DNA from 2 places in the Ligilactobacillus faecis genome. Region 2 is predicted to be linked to the other one. Evidence: a T-box and tRNA genes for the amino acid it is inferred to sense, from the RefSeq annotation. Region 2 holds a T-box; the other holds one or more tRNA genes.
The links. The T-box of region 2 lies ahead of leuS (leucine--tRNA ligase). A T-box ahead of a tRNA ligase gene usually reads a tRNA of that ligase, here a tRNA-Leu.

Region 1: it has a tRNA-Leu gene. The T-box ahead of leuS (leucine--tRNA ligase) is inferred to sense a tRNA for this amino acid. The anticodon was not compared.

Annotation. Positions count from the first base shown of each region.
Region 1 covers NZ_CP123639.1:1,161,810-1,166,245, reverse strand. The annotation lists gene QFX10_RS05550 (HesA/MoeB/ThiF family protein) at 1-294, opposite strand, end outside; gene QFX10_RS05545 (beta-ketoacyl-ACP synthase III) at 598-1,581, opposite strand; tRNA gene QFX10_RS05540 (tRNA-Leu) at 1,653-1,738, opposite strand; gene QFX10_RS05535 (SprT family protein) at 1,787-2,233, opposite strand; gene QFX10_RS05530 (Tex family protein) at 2,226-4,406, opposite strand.
Region 2 covers NZ_CP123639.1:119,534-123,969, reverse strand. The annotation lists gene QFX10_RS00550 (LysM peptidoglycan-binding domain-containing protein) at 1-1,610, shown strand, start outside; T-box leader at 1,658-1,864, shown strand; gene leuS (leucine--tRNA ligase) at 1,921-4,335, shown strand.

The DNA of each region.
Region 1 (4,436 bases), 1.0 Mb from region 2:
TGGGTCAGTATTCTCAGAAATATCGATCCACTCAAAGAAATTAATATTTCTAGAATACTTATCATCGTTATACTGATTATTTGTGAGTAAACCCTTCTTAGCCCACTTTTTAACAGTATTTAACTCATCCAAAGTATACTTATCAATATCATTAGTATCGTACCTATCTAGTTTTTTTACTAGCTCTTCATTCTTTTTAGTGTATGGTAATGATCTAACTAAAGATTCATTACCATATCCAAAGACAATTTTATCTTCCGCAACATATGGTTGCAAAGTCCTTTTCATTTTCATAAATCCTCTCCCCTTGTAACACAATCTTAATAAAGGTCTTTAATCAAAATGATCAAAGACCCTCTATAAATTATCTGCTACCAACGCGGAAGCCAACCGGTGGTAGACTACTATGTTTTGGTGCAGGTAGCCTTGACGACATATATATCACCTCGCTTTATTTAAGTTAGGCTAAGTATATTCTCATACAACATAAGTGTCAATATTTATTTTAGAAATAAATTAATTTAGTGTTATTTTTATTTATTGTATAAATAAAAAACGCTCAAACGCAATTAACCACGTTTGAGCGAGTAAAAAAATTTAATTTTCTTGGTAATGACTCAGATCAAGCAACAAACTACCATAGGCTAAACCAGCCCCAAAGCCTGTCAGTAAAGCTGTCTTTGGTCTTTGTCCTGCTTTAAGTGCTTGAGCTAACGCTAACGGGATCCCAACCGAAGAAGTATTGCCAACTTGATCAACATTGATCGCAAATCTATCTAGAGGTAATTCTAAATGATTCGCGATCTTCTCGATCAAACGTAAATTAGCTTGATGCGTCACGACTAGGTCAAGATCTTGTGGTCTCAGACCTTGGGCTTGTAAAAATTCATCGATATGAGCTAAAACAGTCGTCGTCACAAATTCAAACACAGCCCGCCCATCTTGGTAAAAAGCATCCACCTGTGGATAATTCGATGCCGCAACTTGAGTCAGTGGCGCCACCCGTCCACTGTGGATAACTTCACTATTGCCTGCAGTACACAATTTTTCAGCTAAGATCTCATCTTGAGCTTGACTAGCTTCAATGATCACGCCTGCTGCCCCATCCCCAAAGAAGACAGCCGAGGTCCGGTCAGTAAAGTCCATCATTTTCGAATTTGTTTCTGCGCTAATGATCATTACTTTTTGATATGCTCCTGAGCGAATAAACTTTTCACCTGTGGATAACGCGAAGATAAAACCTGCACACGCTGCCGAAAGATCATAAGCAAAAGCATTTTTAGCTTGAATATTACGTTGGACTAAAGCAGCCGTTGACGGTGTCAAAGCATCTGGGGTGATCGTTGAAACGATGATCAGATCAAGTTCTTCTGGCGCCAAGCGAGCTTCTTTCAACAACTTTTGGGCGACTTTTGTTGCTAGATCAGAGGTATTTTCTCCCAGTGCATAACGCCTTTCTTTGATCCCAGTATGTGCTACGATCCACTCATCTGAGGTCGCCATGATCTGACTCAATTCATCATTTGTCACGACTCTTTCAGGCAAATAGCCAGCACTTGCACTGATTTTTACAGCATTCATCTTCTTTAGCCTCATTTCTTGCGTGAAATTAAAAAAGAGCTGCGAATAATTCACAGCTCTTCTTTCAATGATGCGGGTAAATGGATTCGAACCATCACGAGCTCAATTGCTCACCAGATCCTTAGTCTGACGCGTCTGCCAATTCCGCCATACCCGCGACAACAGAATTAATTATAGCAGACATTTTCAGACGCTGCAACCTTTTTTAAAAATTTTTTTTGAGCAATTTGAGCTGGCCTCGACACTTACCACACCGATATTTTTGCACATCAACTCTTCGCTGCCGTAAATAATCTTGCTGACACTCGCAGCATTGATAATGATAGCGTGCTTTTTTGACAGTAGCTGGTGCAAACCGAAGACCACCGACTTTTTTTAAGAGCTGTTTAAAGTCTTGATCACGGTGACGATACCCTCTTTTTTCTAAATGTAAGTGATAATGACATAGCTCATGTTTGATCGTCCCGATCAAAACTTCTCGACTATGTTCAGTCAACATCTTTTGATTCAACTCTAGATCATGACTGCTCAAAAGATAACGCCCACCTGTCGTTTGTAACCGGGGATTGAAACGGGCTCGATGCTTGAATGGACGTTTGAAATATTTAAGTGAAAGCATCTCAACAAGTGCTTGCAGTTCTGCTTCAGTCATTTTCTGGTCCTAACATACTCAATTGGATCCGGTTACGCTTTAGATCGACTTCTTCAACATAAACAGTTACGATATCTCCAACTGCTACAACTTGACTTGGATGTTTGACAAAGTTTTTACTCAACTTCGAGATATGGACTAAACCATCTTGTTTGACGCCGATATCGACAAAAACTCCAAAGTCAACGACATTTCTGACCGTTCCTTGTAGTTGCATTTTAGGTTTGAGATCTTCTAAATGCAAAATATCTGATCGTAAAAGTGGGGCTGGCATCGTATCGCGAAATGTTCGCCCAGGTTTACTTAAACTTTGAACGATATCCGTTACAGTCTCTACCCCAGCCGCTTGTTTTTGAGCAAAAGCTTTGAGATCTAACGCTTCAAGTTGTTCTTTAGCGGTAGTCGTCCCTAACTGGTCGATAGAGAGCTTTGCTGCCACTAAAAGTTTTTGGGCTAAAGGATAACTTTCTGGATGGATGTCAGTGTTATCAAAAATATTTTTTCCTTCACTGATCCGTAAAAAACCAGCGGCCTGTTCATAAGCTTTCTTACCTAGACGGGGGACTTTCTTTAGCTCAGTCCGAGCTTCAAAACGACCATTTTCATCCCGATAAGCTACGATATTTTGCGCAGTCGTTTTATTTAAGCCTGAGATATGCTGAAGCAAGGCTGCACTAGCTGTATTTAAATTGACACCAGCTTGATTGACTCCTGTTTCGATCACAGTTGCCAATTTTTCATCTAATTGTTTTTCTGGAAGATCGTGTTGATACTGCCCTACCCCGATTGCTTTAGGATCGATCTTGATCAGTTCTGCTAAAGGATCTTGCAAACGACGCGCAATGCTCACAGCTGAGCGCTCTTCCACGTTAAAATCTGGAAACTCTGTCCGGGCTGCTTCACTCGCAGAATAGACAGACGCCCCGGCTTCATTAACGATCACATAGTAGACTTTTGCTGGAATTTCTTCTAAAACTTGGGCAACGAAGCGCTCTGATTCACGGCTGGCAGTCCCATTTCCGATCGCGACCATCTCAACCCCATATTTTTCGATCAAGGCTTTTAAAGTTTGCTTAGCTTGGGCTTGCTTTTTTGGATCTGGCTTTTGGCCCTTAGCTTTTTCATGGGGATAAATGACTGCTTTAGCTAAAAATTTACCAGTCGGATCAACGACTGCTAATTTGCACCCAGTGCGAAAAGCCGGATCTAGACCTAAGATCGTTTTTCCTTTAAGAGGAGCTTGCATCAAAAGATGGTATAAGTTATCCCCAAAAACTGCGATCGCTTGTTTGACTGCTTTAGCAGTCAGATCACGCCGAAGCTCACGTTCGATCGCAGGGAAAATAAAGCGTTTATAGGCATCCGTATAAGCTTTTTCAACATAAGCAACACTTGGTCCTTGTTTTTGACCGATCAGCTGTGAATGGAAATACCGTAAAACATAGCCATCATCAACCACTAAGCTAACTTTTAAAACACCTGCCTTTTCACCACGATCAAGCGCTAAGATCCGGTGATCTAAGATCGAACTGATAGCTTCTTCAAAAGCGTAATAGTCTTGATAAACACGAGTTTCATCTTTTACTTGATCTTTTAATTTACTTTCGAGATACCCTTTTTTCTGAGCATGCCGGCGCACAAAAGCACGTAAAGGGGCACTTTCACCAAACGCTTCTGCTAAGATCTCATGCGCTCCTGCTAACGCTTTTTCTTCGTCAGCGACGCCTTTAGCTTTCGCAACATATTTTTGGGCTTTACTGAACACGTCTTCAGTATCAAATTTTAAAAGTTCTTTAGCTAAGCCAGCTAAACCTTGTTCTTTAGCGATCTGAGCCTTAGTCCGCCGTTTTTGTTTAAAAGGCAAATATAGATCTTCTAACTGTTGGAGCGTTTTAGCTTCTAACAGTGCTTTTTTTAATTTAGGGGTCAACTTCTCTTGTTCTGTGATCTTTGCCACAATATCGGTCCGCTTTTTCTCGAGCTTTTCTGTTTGCTCATAGACCGTTTTGATCTCACGCAGTTCGACTTCATCTAAACTTTTAGTTGCTTCTTTACGATAACGCGCGATAAAGGGGATCGTATTTCCTTCATCTAATAATTTCAACGCCGCTTCGATCTGCTCTGGGCGATATGTGAGTTTTTCAGTGACCAATTTTACATAAGCTTGTTCCATGTTATTTTCCTCGCTTGTGATCTAGTTAGT
Region 2 (4,436 bases):
GTTGGGGAGGAAGTTATCTTTCAACTTCTGCTTATAATTTGTTTGGAGTTAAATGGTCAGGTGCTGGTGCATATATCGAGTTGCCGACCCAAGAATATTATAATGGTTCGTACCAAACTGTTTATGATAAATTTCAACGTTATTCAAGTTATGCCGAATCATTAAATGGTTACGCTAATGTAATAACTTCTCGGTTCCCTAATTCGACTCGTGCTAATGCAGCAAATTATCAGATCGCAGCTCATAATCTTCGTAACGGAGTTTATGGTACATATGCAACTGCACCTGATTACGCTGAAAAACTGATCCGTGTGATCGAGACTTATAATTTAACAGCTTATGATATAGGTGGGCAAAGTCAAAGTACAGAAAATAATGTTCAAAGTCAACCACAACCTTCTGAGCAAGAAACACGACCCCAAACGACAGGGACTTATACAGTCAAGGCAGGCGACAACCTATATCGGATCGCATTAGCACACTCGATGAGTGTGCAAGCATTGAAGAGTTTGAATAACTTGAGTAGTAACATGATCTATGTCGGTCAAAGCTTAAAAGTCAGTGGTCAACCGCAAACATCAAACCAAAACCAAAATCAGACTCAAAGTCAACCACGACCTTCTGAGCAAGAAACACGACCACAAGCGACAGGGACTTATACAGTCAAGGCAGGCGATAACTTATATCGGATCGCATTAGCCCACTCGATGAGCGTGCAAGCATTGAAGAGTTTGAATAACTTGAGTAGTAACATGATCTATGTCGGTCAAAGCTTAAAAGTCAGTGGTCAGCCGCAAACATCAAACCAAAACCAAAATCAGACTCAAAGTCAACCACAACCTTCTGCTCAAGAAACACGACCACAAGCGACAGGAACTTATACAGTCAAGGCAGGCGATAACTTATATCGGATCGCATTAGCCCACTCGATGAGCGTGCAAGCATTGAAGAGTTTGAATAACTTGAGTAGTAACATGATCTATGTCGGTCAAAGCTTAAAAGTCAGTGGTCAACCGCAAACATCAAACCAAAACCAAAATCAGACTCAAAGTCAGCCACGACCTTCTGAGCAAGAAACACGACCACAAGCGACAGGAACTTATACAGTTAAAGCTGGTGATTCATTATATCGGATCGCACGTGAGCATAATATGAGCTTACAAGCACTAAAAACTTTGAATGGTCTGAATAGTGATCTCATTTTACCTGGTCAAACGTTAAAAACGATTGGTGAAAGTAAAGTGACTCCCAATAAAACTACTCCGACTACAAGCAATGCTCAAGTAACTTCTAATAGTGGGTACGTAGTTAAAGCTGGTGATACTTTATGGTCGATCGCTAATGCCCACAAGATGACTTTAGCTACATTAAAGCGGTTGAATAATCTAAGTTCAGATATGATCTATGTCGGTCAAAATTTAAAAGTAGCTGCTTCTAATGAAAATAAGGTTACTCAAACTTCGAGTAATTCAGCTGAATATACAGTCAAAGCTGGTGATTCGTTATGGAAGATCGCCTCAAAAAATGCTACGACAGTTGATCGGATCAAAGCTTTGAATAGTTTGTCTTCGGATCTGATCTATATTGGCCAAAAGTTAAAATTACGCTAAAATCTACTTGAATTAGTGAGTCTGTTTTGCTAGTATAAGAGTTAAATATTAGAACGCTGAGAAGGAATAGTAGGAAAGCTAAAGTTTTTAAGAGAGCATGCGGTGCTGTGAGCATGTAACTTTTCTTTTTGAACTCACCTTTGAGTTTTCTGGTGAAATGCAAGTAGGCAGAGACGGGACTTCACGTTACGAAGATAAGAGTCAACATGATTGTTGGAATAATGGGTGGTACCGCGGAATTTTTCGTCCTATATGAGAATTTATTTCTCGTATAGGTTTTTTTATTTTCAAGAAAGGATCTTTTTTCAATATGGCTTACGATCACAAAAAAATTGAATCTAAGTGGCAACGCTACTGGGATGAGCATAAAACTTTCAAAACAACAGAAGATAAAGCTAAAAAGAATTACTATGCTTTAGATATGTTTCCATATCCATCTGGCCAAGGCTTACACGTTGGGCATCCGGAAGGCTATACTGCAACAGACATTATCTCACGGATGAAGCGGATGCAAGGTTATAATGTTTTACATCCAATGGGCTGGGATGCTTTTGGGCTACCTGCTGAGCAATATGCGCTAAAGACAGGAAATTCCCCGCGTGAATTTACAAAGAAAAATATCAATAACTTTAGACGTCAGATCAAATCTTTAGGGCTTTCATACGACTGGGATCGTGAAGTAAATACGACCGATCCTGCATATTACAAATGGACTCAATGGATCTTTGAACAACTTTACAAACGTGGTCTAGCTTATGAAGCTGAGATCCCAGTCAACTGGAGTCCAGATCTTGGCACAGTTGTTGCCAACGAAGAAGTTATCGATGGAAAGACAGAACGCGGTGGATTCCCAGTTATTCGCAAGCCAATGCGCCAATGGGTCTTAAAGATCACAGCTTATGCAGATCGTCTGATCGATGATCTTGATGATCTAGACTGGCCTGAAGCGATCAAAGAACAACAAAAAAATTGGATCGGACGCTCTGTTGGGGCAACGATCGATTTTAAAGTAGCTGATAAAGAGGCTGAAATTGAAGTCTTTACCACGCGTCCAGATACACTCTTTGGAACATCAGCGATCACGATCGCACCAGAACATGAATTAGTTGAAACTTTAACAACAGCTGACCAAAAAGAAGCTGTTGAAAAATACTTAGAAGAAGTTTCTCATAAATCAGATCTTGAACGCACAGATCTGGCTAAAGATAAAACAGGTGTCTTTACAGGAAGTTATGCGATCGATCCAGTTAATGGCGCTAAAGTTCCGATCTGGATCGCAGATTATGTTTTAGCTTCTTATGGTACTGGTGCAGTCATGGTCTCAGCAGCTCATGATCCTCGTGACTGGGAATTTGCTAAAAAATATGATATCCCAATGATCCAAGTGATCGCTGGGGGCGATATCACAAAAGAAGCGTATACTGGTGAAGGAAAATATATCAATTCAGGCTTTTTAGATGGATTAGAAGATAAAGAAAAAGCTATCGAATTGATGATCGAGTGGTTAAAAGAGCATCATGTTGGCGATAAGAAAGTCAATTATCGTCTCCGAGATTGGACTTTCTCACGTCAACGTTATTGGGGCGAACCGATCCCAGTCATTCATTGGGAAGATGGCGAAACAACACTTGTTCCAGAAGATGAATTACCACTTCTTTTGCCAAAATCAAATGACATCAAACCTTCTGGAACTGGAGAAAGTCCTTTGGCTAACCTAGAAGACTGGGTCAATGTCGTTGATGAAAATGGCCGTAAAGGTCGGCGAGAAACTAACACTATGCCACAATGGGCAGGAAGTTCATGGTACTTCTTGCGTTACATTGATCCACATAATAAAGATGTCATCGCTGATCCAGAAAAATTAAAAGAGTGGTTACCAGTCGATCTATACGTTGGTGGGGCAGAACATGCTGTGTTACACCTATTGTATGCTCGCTTCTGGCATAAATTCCTTTATGATCTTGGGGTCGTGCCAACGAAAGAACCATTCCAAAAATTGGTCAACCAAGGAATGATCCTTGGAAATAACCATGAAAAGATGTCTAAATCTAAAGGGAATGTTGTTAATCCAGACGATATCGTCGAAGAATATGGCGCAGATACTTTACGTCTTTATGAAATGTTTATGGGGCCACTTGATGCTTCGATCGCTTGGAGTGAAGACGGACTAAATGGGGCCAACAAATTTGTAAATCGCGTTTGGAATCTGATCATTGACGAAGAGGGACATTTACGTGATCGGATCACAACTATCAATGACGGTGATCTTGATCTTGTTTATAATCAAACTGTCAAGAAGGTAACTGAAGATTACGAAAAGCTCCACTTTAATACAGCGATCTCACAATTGATGGTCTTAGTAAATGAATTTTACAAAGCTGAAGCACTACCGCTTGAATATGTTGAAGGACTAGTCAAATTACTGGCTCCGATCACGCCACATATGGCGGAAGAACTTTGGAACCAACTGGGACATGAAGAAAGTTTAGCGTATGCTAGTTGGCCAACATATGACGAAACGAAACTTGTTGAAGATACAGTAGAGATCGTAGTTCAGATCAACGGAAAGATCCGTCAGAGATTAAATGTTTCTCGCGATGCTACAAAAGAACAACTTGAAGAAATAGCGTTAAACGATGAAAAGGTCAAAGAAGAACTTGCAGGAAAGACGCTTCGGCGCGTGATCGCTGTTCCAGGGAAATTGATCAATATCGTAGCAAATTAAGAACTAAAATACAGGTATCGCGTATACCTGTATTTTTTTTGTAATTGCGAATTTAGGTGAAATTCGATAAAATAAGAGATAATTCTTTATTTTGTTAAAAA